2 regions of the Peribacillus frigoritolerans genome follow, and region 1 is predicted to be linked to the other one. Evidence: a T-box and tRNA genes for the amino acid it is inferred to sense, from the RefSeq annotation. Region 1 holds a T-box; the other holds one or more tRNA genes.
The links. The T-box of region 1 lies ahead of leuS (leucine--tRNA ligase). A T-box ahead of a tRNA ligase gene usually reads a tRNA of that ligase, here a tRNA-Leu.
Positions count from the first base shown of each region.

Region 1 (7,561 bases):
CATTTTTTGCATCCGGGATGGGATTTCCCTCATCATCCGTATCGCCGAAATATTCAACTTTAACATAATATGTTCCTTCCCAAGCATATGGGAAATCGACTACAGCTTTTTCATCAGGATAAGAAGAGACAATATAATTGCTCTCATCCTTTTCTGCTTTTTCTTTATCTTGATATACGGAGATATTCAAGATTTTGTCCGAATTGACTTCAAACTCAATATGGGAGAACTTTTGTACTTCTTCTGTTGTGGGACTGAGTTGGTACCATTGGACATCCGGTTTTTCAAACTTTCCATCCAGAGTGTCCCCATTTTTTATCGTTTTTACATTTTCAATAGGCGTTGCAGCTGCAGCTTGAGAATTTAGCGGAACCATCAAGCTGAATATCAGTGTAAAAATAAGTACACACGCCGTAATTCGACTCACATTCTTAAATTTCACGGTTTCCCCTCCAATAATTGGTTAAAAAATAACAGTACTATACCAAACTATCACACTGTAAAATTTTATCAACCAATTTTTTCCCTTTTTTATGTCAAATGCTTGATATATATGGCCATAGAGCTGAAAAATGATTCTCATGAACCAATTAAGCAAGATATTTGCGTTCCGATGGTCCTCTCATGACGATTGTAGATGTCCAATTGGTAGATTGATCGCTAATAGATTTAAATCGGTGAGAATCCTAATATGACCTAATCCCTATGTTCTGCCTGCCCACGAAAAAAAAGCTGCCCAGCAGTAAAAATATGCGGGACAGCTTCCAATCGATTTATTTAGTTTGCGACGATATTGACTAATTTGCCTGGTACGGCAATCACTTTACGAATGGTTTTCCCATCGATTTGTTCTTTGATGGAATCATCACCCATCGCGATTTCTTCCAGTTTTTCTCTCGTAGTGTCAGTCGGCACCATTAATTTCGCTTTGACTTTTCCGTTGATTTGGATGACGATTTCGACTTCGTTATCCACTAACTTCGCTTCGTCGAAAGCCGGCCATGTTCCGTACGTGATGCTCTCGGAATGGCCCAGTTTAGACCAAAGCTCCTCGGCGATGTGCGGTGCAACCGGTGCAAGCAGCTTTACGAAGCCTTCGATATATACTTTAGGAAGCGATTCCGCTTTATACGCATCATTAATGAATACCATCAATTGTGATATCGCCGTATTGAATTTCAATTCCTCATAGTTCTCGGTCACTTTTTTAACCGTTTGATGATAGACTTTTTCAAGCTTGCCCGTGTCATCCGTTTCGGTCATCTTATCTGTGATCGTACCGTCATCGTTGACTAATAAACGCCAGATGCGGTCAAGGAATCGGCGGGAACCGTCCAATCCGTTTGTGGACCAGGCAATCGAAGCATCCAATGGCCCCATGAACATTTCGTACATGCGAAGTGTATCGGCACCATGGCTTTCAACGATATCATCCGGGTTCACGACATTCCCTTTTGATTTACTCATTTTTTCATTATTCTCGCCAAGGATCATTCCTTGGTTAAATAGGTTTTGGAATGGCTCTTTCGTTGGCACGACACCGATATCGTACAGGAATTTATGCCAGAAACGAGCGTAAAGCAAGTGAAGCACCGCATGCTCAGCGCCGCCAATATAAATGTCGACCGGCATCCATTCTTTTAATTTTTCAGGATCTGCAAGTGCTTCCTTGTTGTCCGGATCGATATAACGAAGGAAGTACCAGCTGCTGCCTGCCCACTGTGGCATCGTGTTTGTCTCACGGCGTCCTTTTCGTCCATTTTCATCCGTTACATTCACCCATTCCGATATGTTAGCAAGTGGTGATTCGCCTGTACCTGAAGGCTTGATATCCGTAGCTTTCGGTAAAATCAATGGAAGATCTTCTTCCTTCACTGCAGACATCGTGCCGTCTTCCCAATGAATGATTGGAATCGGTTCACCCCAGTAACGCTGACGGCTGAATAACCAGTCGCGAAGACGGTATGTTATTTTCTTCGTACCGATTTCTTTTTCTTCCAGCCATTTGATCATGGTCGAAATGCCTTCTTCTTTATTCAATCCATCAAGGAATTCCGAATTCACATGAAGACCATCGCCTGTATATGCTTCACTTGTCACATCTCCGCCAGCTACGACTTCCTTGATCGGCAAGTCGAACTTGACTGCAAATTCATAATCACGCTCATCATGGGCAGGAACGGCCATGATTGCACCTGTTCCATAGCTGATCAACACGTAATCGGCAATCCAGATCGGCATTTTTTCGCCATTTACCGGGTTAATGGCATAAGCCCCCGTGAACACGCCTGATTTATCCTTGGCCAAGTCTGTTCTTTCCAAATCGCTTTTATGTTTCACTTCATCTAAATAGGCTTCAACCGCAGCTCTTTGATCAGCCGACGTAATCTTATCTACAAACTGATGTTCAGGTGCCAATACTGCATATGTTGCACCGAATAACGTATCCGGACGAGTCGTGAACACCGTGAATGTATCATCAAAGCCATCAATATTGAATGTAACCTCCGCTCCCTCGGAACGGCCAATCCAGTTACGCTGCATATCCTTGATGTTTTCCGGCCAATCCACATCGTTCAAATCGTCGATCAAGCGGTCTGCATACGCAGTGATACGAAGCATCCACTGTTTCATCGGGCGGCGCTCAACCGGATGACCTCCACGCTCACTTTTCCCATCGATGACTTCTTCATTAGCCAATACCGTGCCAAGTGCCGGACACCAGTTAACGGCAACTTCATCAATATATGCAAGGCCCTTTTCATATAATTTCAAGAAGATCCACTGCGTCCATTTGTAATAGTCGGGATCTGTCGTGTTTATTTCGCGATCCCAGTCATAAGAAAAACCTAGGGCTTTGATTTGGCGGCGGAACGTGTTGATGTTGTGCTCCGTGAATTCGGCTGGATCATTGCCCGTATCGATCGCATATTGCTCTGCCGGAAGTCCAAAAGCGTCCCAGCCGATCGGATGCAATACATTATACCCCTGCGCCCGTTTCATCCGTGCCAGGATATCGCTTGCCGTATAACCTTCCGGGTGCCCCACATGAAGACCTGCCCCTGAAGGATATGGGAACATATCCAGCGCGTAGAATTTACGTTTGCCGCTTTCTTCACCTGTCTTGAATGTCTTATTGCCTTCCCAATACTTTTGCCATTTCGTTTCTATGCTCCTATGGTCAAAACTCATATGATTTCCTCCTAATTTCCGTATAAAAAACAATAAAAAACCCCTCATCCCAAAATAGGGACGAGAGGATTATGTATATCTTCCCGCGGTACCACCCACATTGGCGATAGCTAAAATCCGCCCAGCTTAAAATATCCGTAACATGGATTAAAACGCCAGGCATTACTTTTCACCTTCACACCCGGGACTCCAAGGCGAGTTCACGACCATCCCAGGTTGACTTGCACCACCCGTCAACTCTCTTTACTGGTTTAAACCGTTACTATTCCTCATCATAGTCTTTATGAGAATATTGGATTTTATTACATTCTAGTCAATTTCAACGATAATTGCAATAGCCGTACATAAACATTATCGACAGGTTTTTCTTTATATATGCGAATTCAAGAAAAATCGTGCAAAAAAGGGAGCTATTCATTCATAGCTCCCTTGCTTCCATTTAATGTCGCAGTAAAGTCATTTCATTCCTCAATTGATTCAACTGCTGCTTCATCCGCGAAAGCATTTCCCGTTGCTGGTCATTCGAACTGGCATACAATCGTTCCATATCCGTCAAAGCCTCTTCGATATACCTTTGCGAATTTTGAAATTGTTCATCATCATAATGCTCCTGCCGTGAGGCCTCGTTGAATTCAAACTCTGCAAAATGGAGAGCACCTTCACATTGCTCTAAAAAATGATCGACGGATTGTCTGGTTGCCATTTCAAACCCTCTCCTTCGAATCTCATTTGGATGATTCGGAATCATCTTGTCTAGTTTGAGCAAATAACGGGTGGATTATCATTTTTTTTGAGCAATCAACCTTTATCCCAAAACTTTTCACCTTGATGGGAAATGAATTGCTCAATCCATTCGGCAAAACCCATGTGGAGTTTCTCGCCTTCTTCAAAATCATCGATATGGCCTTTTACCATTAAATACTCCTTATCGCCTTTAGCGACGGCTTCCCCATCAATGACGATATTATCTTGATAAATGCAGGCCACTTTATAGCATCCCTCGTAGGAATTTTCATATGTGTAATTAATAATATCATCCAGGCTGTATAAATCATTTTCCCCGCCCGATTCTCGTGTTTCGAACAGACGGCATCCATTGGTTATTTTTAAAAACTCCTTATAATCCTCGGGCAGAAGCAGTCCGGTTTTCTTTTCAAAGGAATGAATTTGTTCATCCGAAGCAGGTGAATTGAAGGTGCAAGTGGCTTTGTATATGAATCCATCTTCATTTTCTTCGATCACCTGATTATTTTCGGCTAATTTCTTTTTCATTTGATTAATCGCTTCTTCAACTTGACCGGTCATGTCCATCAGCTCCCGATTGGATATAGTCATTCAAAGATATACTGGAAATAGCAGCAAAATGTTTAGCCCTCAAGTATACAGTATACGCTTATTTTTCAAAAAAAGACCTAGCTGCGAGAATGTTGTATAATATATGTTGCGATTTAATTTATTTAGGAGGTTGCTGATTTGAATCAGGCAAACCCGTTTATATATGCAACGGATAACAAACGATATCATACATGGAATTACCACCTGAGGGAACATTTTGGACATAAGGTTTTTAAAGTTGCCCTGGATGGCGGCTTTGACTGCCCGAACCGTGATGGCACCGTCGCACATGGCGGCTGTACCTTCTGCAGTGCCTCAGGCTCTGGTGACTTTGCGGGCAACAGGGTTGAACCCCTCGACGTCCAGTTTAAGAAGATCAGCGAACGGATGCATCACAAATGGAAAGATGGAAAATATATGGCCTATTTCCAAGCGTTCACGAATACGCATGCCCCAGTGGAAGAACTTCGCGAGAAATATGAAAGTGTATTGACCCAGGAGGGTGTCGTCGGTCTCTCCATTGCGACACGTCCGGATTGCCTTCCAGATGATGTAGTCGAGTATTTAGCCGAATTGAACGAACGGACCTACCTTTGGGTGGAGCTGGGTCTCCAGACAGTTCATGAAAAGACCGCGACGATGATCAACCGTGCCCATGACTTCGATAGCTACAAAGAAGGCGTCGATAAACTGCGGAAACATGGGATCCGCATATGCTCCCATATCATCAATGGCCTTCCTCAGGAAGATTACGGCATGATGCTGGAAACAGCCCGGGAAGTTGCCAAACTCGATGTGCAGGGGATAAAGATCCATTTACTTCATTTATTAAAAGGGACACCGATGGTCAAACAATACGAAAAAGGCCTGCTCGAGTTTCTTGACCGTGACGATTATGTCAGCCTGGTATGTGACCAGCTGGAAATAATCCCTCCAGAAATGATCGTTCACCGCATTACGGGTGACGGTCCGATCGATTTGATGATCGGTCCAATGTGGAGCGTCAATAAATGGGATGTCTTGAACGCCATTGATGCCGAATTGAAACGCCGTAACAGCTGGCAAGGAAAAAATCATCATACGGAGGTACAATCATGAAGCTTGACCGAATTTTGCCATTCGCCAGGATTCTGCTTGAAAAAGCGGTCCATCCCGGGGATATAACCATTGATTGCACGATGGGCAACGGTTTTGATACGGTCTTTCTTGCAGGACTTACAGGTGAAAACGGGCATGTCTATAGTTTTGATATTCAGAAAGAAGCGATCCAAACCACAGCGGCGAAACTAAAGGCCGAGAATTTACAAGAGTGCTGCACCCTCATTCACGATGGGCATCAACATTTGAGCAAATACATCGGGAAAGAGCATTCCGGAAAGGTCACGGGTGCCATATTAAACCTGGGCTACCTTCCTGGCGGTGACAAATCAATCATCACCCAAGCCGATACGACGATATCAGCCATTGAACAGCTATTCGAACTGCTGGCGCCTGAAGGCATCATCATCCTCGTCATTTACCATGGTCATCCAGGGGGATCGGCAGAACGGGATGCATTGATGGATTATGTACAGAACTTCCCTCAACAGAAAGCCCATATCCTGAAATACGGGTTCATCAACCAATCAAACAATCCGCCATTCATTGTCGCGATTGAAAAGAGATGATAAATCTGACACCGTTCTGTTCGAACGGTGTTTTTTCAATCCCAACTCGCAGAAGCAGAATTACCAATCACAACATTTTGAATTTTTCGTCTATAATGATTATAATGATAGAAAATAGATAAGAGGGTGCAGAAAATGGAACATTTGCCTACTTCATTACTGACGGATATATTGTCTGAAAAAATCAAAAGGGATTCAAGTGAACAATACGGGGAGTTTGTCAGCTCGCTTAACTCGTTGACAGAAAACCAAAAAACCATGGAGGACCTCAAACAATTCGATCACCATTTTGATAGGTTCCTGCCACAGCTCGATTTAATGATTTCCACTCAAAACCATGAAGCGATCATGAATATGAAAGCGACGCTTTTGGACCTATTCGCCAATGACTTAACCTTCAAATCCATTTATCTTCTATCAACCGCATTATCCAATAAAAAAGAACTTACACACTTGAACCAATTTATGTACCCGGTTACTTTCTGGGCACCGGTGATCAAGTCGAACGAGTTGCTTAAAAACGCAGGCTGATTCAAATAAAAAAACTGCCGAAGGTCTAACCTCGGCAGTTTTTTATTTATCCTGAAGTATGTACTGATCAAACGACATACCCTAATATTTTTAAACGGTTTTCAACAAAACTCAGTGCATATTGAAATACATCATCACGCTCTGGTTCATTGAAGATTTCATGATATAGCTTCGGCCATTCCTTATATTGCTTTTCACTGGCCAAGTTATAATTAAACCACTCACGAACCGCCTTCTTGTTCACGACTCGGTCATCTCCACCCTGCATGACCAAAAGCGGCACATCCTGAAATTCAGGAATCTCTTCAAAAGCATCCTTCATAGCCTGTGCAAGCTCGCGATACCAGCGAACCGAAACCCTTGTGATATATAATGTATCGTTTCTATCGGATTCACGGATTTCTGCGCTTCTCGTCGCCATTTCAGGTGTCAATCCAGATTCAACCCTGAACTTAGGCATCACGATGTTCAAACCATGCGAGATGGTTGTAAGGAACTTCGGCGGCTTCGTCACGAGGCCCAAGCATGGAGAAGAAAGAATTACCCCTGCAATGTCCCATTCCTCTTCCTGAAGAAGGCGTATCGAAATCAAACCACCCATGCTGTGTCCAAGTAAAAAGACCGGCAACGAATATTCGTAAGCCTCTTCTATCCAGCTTTTCACTTCGTCCAAATACTCATCAAAGGAATCGATATGTCCCCGGTAGGCGCGAGTAGTCATACCCTGCCCAGGAAGGTCGCCCATGACGACATGGTATCCAGCCGAAAGCCACATTTGTGTTACCCACTTATAACGTCCGTGATGTTCCATTGCCCCATGAATGATGACAATGACG
Region 1 is NZ_CP158190.1:4,908,978-4,916,538, forward strand. It holds gene ABOA58_RS24210 (Ig-like domain-containing protein) at 1-442, opposite strand, end outside; gene leuS (leucine--tRNA ligase) at 778-3,192, opposite strand; T-box leader at 3,246-3,477, opposite strand; gene ABOA58_RS24220 (DUF2524 family protein) at 3,632-3,895, opposite strand; gene ABOA58_RS24225 (SMI1/KNR4 family protein) at 3,991-4,497, opposite strand; gene ABOA58_RS24230 (TIGR01212 family radical SAM protein) at 4,666-5,625, shown strand; gene ABOA58_RS24235 (class I SAM-dependent methyltransferase) at 5,622-6,194, shown strand; gene ABOA58_RS24240 (hypothetical protein) at 6,330-6,725, shown strand; gene ABOA58_RS24245 (alpha/beta hydrolase) at 6,793-7,561, opposite strand, start outside.

Region 2 (7,561 bases), 170 kb from region 1:
TAGCATGTCTTTAGTCATAATTGTGTCAGAAGTTACTCCAAGTTCCTTTGCTATAGCTGTTTTTAAATATACATCTGGAATATCTACAGTTTCTTCATCGTGAGATGGAATTGTAGGGGCTGCAACAAAATCTCGCTCTTCAATATTTGTTTTTATATTCGCTCGTTCTTCGATCCCCTCACTTGGAGTTTGAGTTTCCTCCTCTTTTGTTGTTTCTTCAGGAATGATAGGAACTTCTACTTGTTCTTTGGTAGTTGTCCCTTCTTTTTCGTCTACTTGATCTTTATCTGAATTCGCTTCTATTACCGACTCAGATTCTCCTGACATTCCATTTAATGGTCGGGCTGATGCGTCGAATGTCGCCTCTGATGAAAGTTTTTTATCCTCGTTCTTTTCCTTCAAAGCTTCTTCAGAACGTGGAGATTCAACTAAACTTGCTTTTTTAGCTTCCTTTGTCGGTAAAGGCGTCTCTGAATTTGAATTTGTTTCAAAAAGTGAAGCTTGCTGTTCCTCTTTGTTAGTCTCAGCAGATGGTGATTCTAAACCCACTGCAAAAATTGGCAATGATTGACTCGATAAAATGACAGCTGTCAGAACGGTCGTTATCGTTTTCATTCGTTGTTTCTCCTCTATTTTTATCTCTCTTTAACAAATTTATGTTACAAGCAAATGGTAGAAATAAATAACAATAGTGCAAAGATCACCAGTCGCTGAAAAATTAATTGTGGAAAAATCGATAAGTAAAGAAGCTCCGTTCTTTTTTAATGAACGTTCTAAAACAGCAAGTACAGTAAAAAATGAAGCGGCAGATGCTTCAAAAGATTTTAGCGATCCCTCAAACCCATCTAAAATCCATAATAATTTAAAACTCTATGCAGAAGAAGTAAATATGATTTTTTCTAATTGGACAAGTCAACACTATGTTTATGGGAAATTGTCCTATCAGAATCACTGTGTATAAATAGTATTTTCCTCGGATAAATTTTTTCAATAGCTTCTATGGGCTTTATACTATTTATATCTATACGAGAAATAAAAGGTAATAACCAAAGAATAATTGGCGTAAATGGGTATTTAGGAAGCTTTGTGAATTAAAACATACTCTCAAAAAGTATGACCTCAAGTCACTAAATGGACTGTCTGCAATCACAGTTCCCACACACTCTTCCTCCGCTGCTGCTAATAATGCAGTAGCACCACCCATAGAAAACCTATTAACCCAATCAACAGCACCTTGCATATCATTTTTTTCATAATAACCCAAAGTGGTCATATTACCCTCTGAATTTACCCAAGCCCTAAAATCAAAAAGCAAGCAACTAACCTCCTCGCCAATTAGAAATTTTACTAATTCCAACGCATTAGCCCTAGGTTCTACTCTATTTGCCAAGTATCCATAGCCAAAAATCAAGACCATTTTCTACTTTTGAATTCTATATCTTCAAATTCCATTAAATAATCACTAGGATAACTATTTACAGGTTTCGCATTCGGATGTATCAATTTTCACCCAACAAATAAAGAAACCAAAACTATAAGAACCACTACGATAATAAAGCCCAAAATTAAATATCCCAAAACTACCCACTTCCTATTTATTTAAACTATTTTACCAGTTATTTCACATCTCAAGATTTTTTTTTAGAAACGCCAATCACCAAAAAAGAAACCCCCAAAAAAACATTTAAGGTATACAATAAAACGTGCAACTTAAATTCTAATTATTGTACAATTAAAAAAATCAAAATGTTCCTCACCATTAATTTCAACATAGTCTGGAGTTAGATCGTCCACATAAAAAGACACGCCAAAGGAGGTGAAGTTACAAATTCGCAATGGAGTAAAGTTTGGTAGAAGGAAAATCGAATTGACTGACACATTTCCATCTGTCTATCAAGAATGGAAACAACAGAAGAGTAAAGGAAACACGAAAGGATTTGTTGCTTGTAATGCACGTGCAACAAACGAATTTAAAGAAAAGGAATCGCTTGCTTATGTGGTGAATCGCTTCATGAATCCGCATGAAAAGAAATTCTTTAGTGTACGTGGCATAGAGGTGAATGAAGATATGTATGCATTATCTGAATTGATTCAGTGGATATGGAGAAGCAGAATCAGGAAAGGTAAAGCTATTAACCTTTACATTCCAAGTAAACGTATGCGGTCAATATTAGAAGAATATTTATTGAATGATATGTAAAGTTATTGACCAACTGTATCTCCAGCAGTTGGTCACAATTAACTAATATTTCTGCATTAATTTAAAATATTAGTTAGGGTAAATTAAAGGTATGATTTCGTTTAGTTTTATTCTCTCCTTGTCTAATTCCTTTGTTAGAGTAGACAAATATGCGTCTAACATAAATCTATTCAACATCATGTCATTTAAATCAATTAATTTTTCTGGAAGTTTTCCTTTACGTGTTCTTCAGTAACACTGGAAGGTTTAAGTACAGTTAAGTCTATACCCTGTTCAGATTAGTGAGTTAGAAAAACTGAAATTTCATTACGATAATACTTGATGGTGTACGGTCTCAAATTGCGTATATCACAATCTCTTTCAAACAGTTCTCATGCATCTTTGAACGATTGGACGTACGATTGCTTTTTTTGACGAACAATAGAAAGTTCAGCTTCACTTAAACCATTTTTCCGCCTAGCCATTACAGTAATCACCCCTATCTATGCACACGATTAGTTCACACGATTAGAAGATATTTAGTAAAGACCATTTCTCAAAAAATAAACACAAAAAAACCGTTAGCCACTACTGTGAGAAACGGTTTAAATTGCGGTACTTATTCACTATTAAATTACTGATATAAGCACCATGTTTCGACTTCTTTTGATACCGGTGGCCGGGGTCGAACCGGCACTCCAGAGGAACACGATTTTGAGTCGTGCGCGTCTGCCAATTCCGCCACACCGGCATGTATGTCAATGTTTACAGTAGTTTTAGTCAATGCTAATTATGTAATTGTCCATACGATTATTAAATACCTTTGATATGAATTTATCAAAATTCCAAACTAATGTCAATAATCAGTATTTATATATTAACCTTATTAATGAAAGCCTTGCAGGATAGATTCGAACTCCCGACCGACGCCTTAGAAGGGCGTTGCTCTACCCACTGAGCTACCTTATATATTGCTGTTTTTCTTCCATTCAGTGTAACGGTCACTTTACGAACTTAGACCGTCTGACTGTTTTTAGTATAATCAATTGAGTTAATCCTGGAAATACATAGGTATTATTAAAGAATGATAAGTTTTAGTTGTGCAGACATTCCTTTAGAAAACCTATACACAATCTCACGGTGATATTGTTAGTCTAACTTGCGTATAAAGATAAAGTCATATGGAATTAATCAACGTTACTTCTACTCCTTTGAAAATGACATGGAAAGTACTTTTCTATTGATACAATAAAAAAGACACCCACTAATTAGGATGTCTTTCTACAACTATTGCACTTGTTCTTGTAGTACTTCTTTCAGTAATTCAACTGAACTTTCTTCACTTGGGTTATTTGTTCCAAGCTCGCCTTGGAAAGCTTTTGACAATATTGATTGCCTCAGTGCATCCAGATTTCCCTCTAGTTTACACAGATTATTAGCTCTTTGCTCAATTTCTAAATTTTTTTCAATGATATTAACTATATTTTGTTGAATTTCAATTGGCGCAATAGGTAAGCGTAATTTTCTTAATGTACTTATATTTATTCTTGGGGATGTGGTTTGGGATATATTTGAGAACACCTGTCTAAGCATTATTGGTGAATTTAGTAAGTAAACAAAGTACTTAGGTAATGCTTTTACTTTATTAGGTCTAAAAAGCACTACTCTTTGCGCTAAACATACTATTTCATCTTCAATTATTCCTGCATTCCCAATGGTACCTTCTCTACAATAAATGATATCTCCCTTTTGTGGTTGTGTATTTCTAGTACGTTCTAGATAATCCTTTTCAGAAACTCTTCTTGCTTTAGAGATATCAATTTTGCCGAAATGCACATCAGAAGTTCTGATTGCTGGATACTGTCCGTCTTCAATATATTTTGGTGTTGAGTGTGGGCAATCAGAAATAAGTTCACAAACATCTTCTAGACTCATCCAATTCCAATTAGATGGAATAAAATAATTCATTCCATCCAATTCTTTCAAGTCTATTTCCTGTCCATTGAATTCCCCACGAAACGCTTTATCTAAAATAGCATTTCGCCGAGGTTCAAACGAGTCCTTCGCTTCTTCAATCAATTGCTTCGCTTCATCAATTTTACTTAAAAGCCGTTCTATCTTTTCCACAATACGTTTTTGTTCACTGAGAGGAGGAAGAGGAAAAGAAATATCTTCTATATTTTTTTTTGAAATTTGTTTAAATGTAGTTCCTGTACTTATCTTACTCAAATACGACTGTATAGTTTCAATATAAAACCTCAATAATTTTGTTTCAATTTTTCCCGACTTTATTCCTGCTACACCTCGTCCAAGACAATATTGACCATCTGCAATATTTGTTTTCCCAATAGTTGCTCTTATGGAGATAATTAAATCATCCTCACTAGATAATTTTGTTGCTTTTTTAGTATATCTACTAACTTTAGGAAAGTCTTTACCCATATCTGCTGGCCCACCTATAAGAGGTGTATAACTTGAATCATCAGTAGTAAATTCTCCTTTAGGTGATTGCCCCATATTAATTTCAAACAAAGACTTTAGGTTTGTCCATACCCAATTCTTTGGCACTTTATAAGGCTGCTCATCCTTTGGAACTAACGCTTCTTCAAATAACTCTTCTACTGTCTTCTTTTGCTTAACCATTAGTTATTCACCTTAACTTCTTCTGGCTCATGGAGTTCTACTACAACTTCATTTAATAAGTCCATCGCTTGTTTTAGCTTTACAATTGCCGCTTCGGCTGATTCTATTGGGTCTGGCAAATTATCATATGAAGATAATGATTCGTCAGCAATTAGTCCAATATCTAGACTATCATTCTTCTTAGCGATTTCTTCTCTAATGAACTTGTTCCAACGCTCGTCTTCCACTTTAGAGCGGTCTTCCGCAACATAGGCTTTCATGAAGTTTTCGAAATGAGCCATTGTTAACTGATTCCGTTTACCAAATGAAGACATATTTGTTCTGAGGTCATATACCCAAACACCTTTTGTATTTCCCTGGTCTGTCTTTTCTCTTGTAAAAAACAAGACATTTGTTTTAACACCTTGTGCATAGAAGATTCCTGTTGGTAAGCGTAGTATTGTGTGTAAATTACATTTATTCATTAAATCTCGACGAATTTGCGCGCCAATTCCGCCTTCAAATAAGACGTTATCTGGTACTACCACTGCTGCGCGCCCTGTACCGTCTGTTAAAAGAGAGTTGTAAATAAGCTGTAAGAAGTTTAATTGTTTATTTGATGTTTCAAATGTTAAATCGTCACGTGTTGCACGTTCGCCACCTTTTTTCGTACCAAATGGCGGATTTGTTAAAACAACATTGAAGTTTTTCATCCATTTTCCATTTGTTGATAACGTATCACCTTGCTCTAAACGTCCTTCCATATCATGCAGCAATGCATTCATTAATGCTAAACGATGTGTATCTTTAACAAGCTCCATCCCCGTAAAGGCTTCTTTCTTCTGGAATTCCGCTTCTTCTGGTGAAAGGTCAAAATAATTATCTGTTTTTTCCTTTAAATAATGGTCAGCTGCAATCATAAAGCCTAATGTCCCTGCTGCTGGGTCATTACAACGCTCGCCTACTTTTGGGTCAATTAGTTGAACCATTACATCAATTAATACACGCGGAGTAAAGTATTGTCCTGCTCCTGATTTTTTCTCACTGGCATTTTTCTCGAGTAATCCCTCATAAAGATTTCCTAATCCTTCTTCTTTGGCATTGTACCAATCTAAATCATCAATTGATTTAATAATCTTTTCAAGATTTTTTGGCTCATCAATACTAGTAGAAGCACCATTATATATCATACGCAATCTTTCATTTTCAATATCTTCACTACCTAAATCAAGTAGTAGTTGACGATAAAATCGATTTAATTCGATTCCTTCTTTACTAACTAGGTCGCTCCAACGCTTCCCTTCTGGAATAATGGATTCGGTTTCTTGTTCTTGCATCATTTTCAAGAAAAGTAGATATGTTAATTCAGTCACATACTCATGATATGTAATACCGTCATCTCTTAATACTGTCGCTAAATTCCAAAGCTTCGAAACAATCTCTGCGTTATTCATTATGCTCCTCCTAATGTCTGTTCATCTATGTTATTATACCTGAGTTTCGTTACGTTCTCGATAGTAAAAGGGAATCCACAGAAATAGACTCCCTTTTTGATTAATCAATTATTCGTTTATCTGTCAAAATAGCATAAATGTAAGAAGGTGCTCGCAAATGTTGAATTGGTACTGTATTACTTAACGGCAAGTAAGGTACAGCTTTTTCAAATTCAGATTTTGCTACGAGTTGATTCGTTGTCGTTAATTTAATCGATGTTCCTACAACTGTATACACAAACTGTTTTCCTCGAATTTGCTTAAATATATTCCCTTCATTTTCAACAATACGTTGCCATACTTCTTCAATCATCTTCTCACCTCATTAACTTACATACAAGTTATCATTAATCGCATATACAATCTTATCAATCTCGTCACCAAATTCACGTTTTAGCACGTTATAACCACCGCTACTTTTAAAAGGCTCTTCTGAAAATGCTTCTACTGGTGTGGGTGCTAAAACAGGCACTTGTAGCAACTGCTTTTCAATACGCTCTAGCCATTTACGTTGTCTTAGTGTCCAATCGTGTAATGCATAAACTTTTTGCATCGCGTTTTTCACGCGTGTTTCATGGTCAACCAAAGCTTCCCCTAATGCAGCTTGACGAATAAAACTAATAATATCCGCAGCAATTTCTTCATTCTTCGCTTGCTTCCAAGCAGATTGTAAATGTGATTGTTTGAAACCTTTTGTATCTAAATGAGTTACAAGCTCTCGTAAATCTTTACGTGTTAAGTCTTTTGGTCTTGTGCATATTAATTGAAGTGCTGGGATTACATTCATGTTATCTCGAATATATTGGACAAAACCGTCTAAATAGTCTGCTGGCTTTTCGTTTCCTTCTCCATATCCACGGGTTACATCCTTTACCTCATCTTCATGCTTTGAAATAATTTGAAGCTCTTTAGGTGTCTGATATGATGCGACATATTCAAACAAAATACTATTTGTTTGAGCTTGTTCTGGTCGATAGTGTTGAATTTCTTGCGCCCATTCATCAAGTGATACACCGTTTGATAATTCTTCAAAGCGACGTTGCCCCGCATCATCTATTTTTTGCTTCTTGCGCTGAATTTTCGCAACGAGCTGATTACGGAAATGCTCTGCTTCATCTTCTGTCTCTGCTTGCGTAAATGATTCATGTAAATCAGTAATCGTGAAATGTTGCTGCTTCACAACAGGCTTCATATCTGTATATTTTTGTAGTTGATTGTAAATACCAACTGCATCATAAACTCGGAAATGTGTTTTTCCGATGTCAGG
Region 2 is NZ_CP158190.1:4,740,829-4,748,389, forward strand. It holds gene ABOA58_RS23340 (Ig-like domain-containing protein) at 1-615, opposite strand, end outside; gene ABOA58_RS23345 (hypothetical protein) at 692-961, shown strand; gene ABOA58_RS23350 (hypothetical protein) at 1,022-1,315, opposite strand; gene ABOA58_RS23355 (hypothetical protein) at 1,868-2,200, shown strand; tRNA gene ABOA58_RS23360 (tRNA-Leu) at 2,850-2,930, opposite strand; gene ABOA58_RS23365 (restriction endonuclease subunit S) at 3,467-4,822, opposite strand; gene ABOA58_RS23370 (N-6 DNA methylase) at 4,822-6,255, opposite strand; gene ABOA58_RS23375 (hypothetical protein) at 6,356-6,607, opposite strand; gene hsdR (type I restriction-modification system endonuclease) at 6,620-7,561, opposite strand, start outside.
Region 2: it encodes a tRNA-Leu, which carries the amino acid that the T-box ahead of leuS (leucine--tRNA ligase) is inferred to sense. The anticodon was not compared.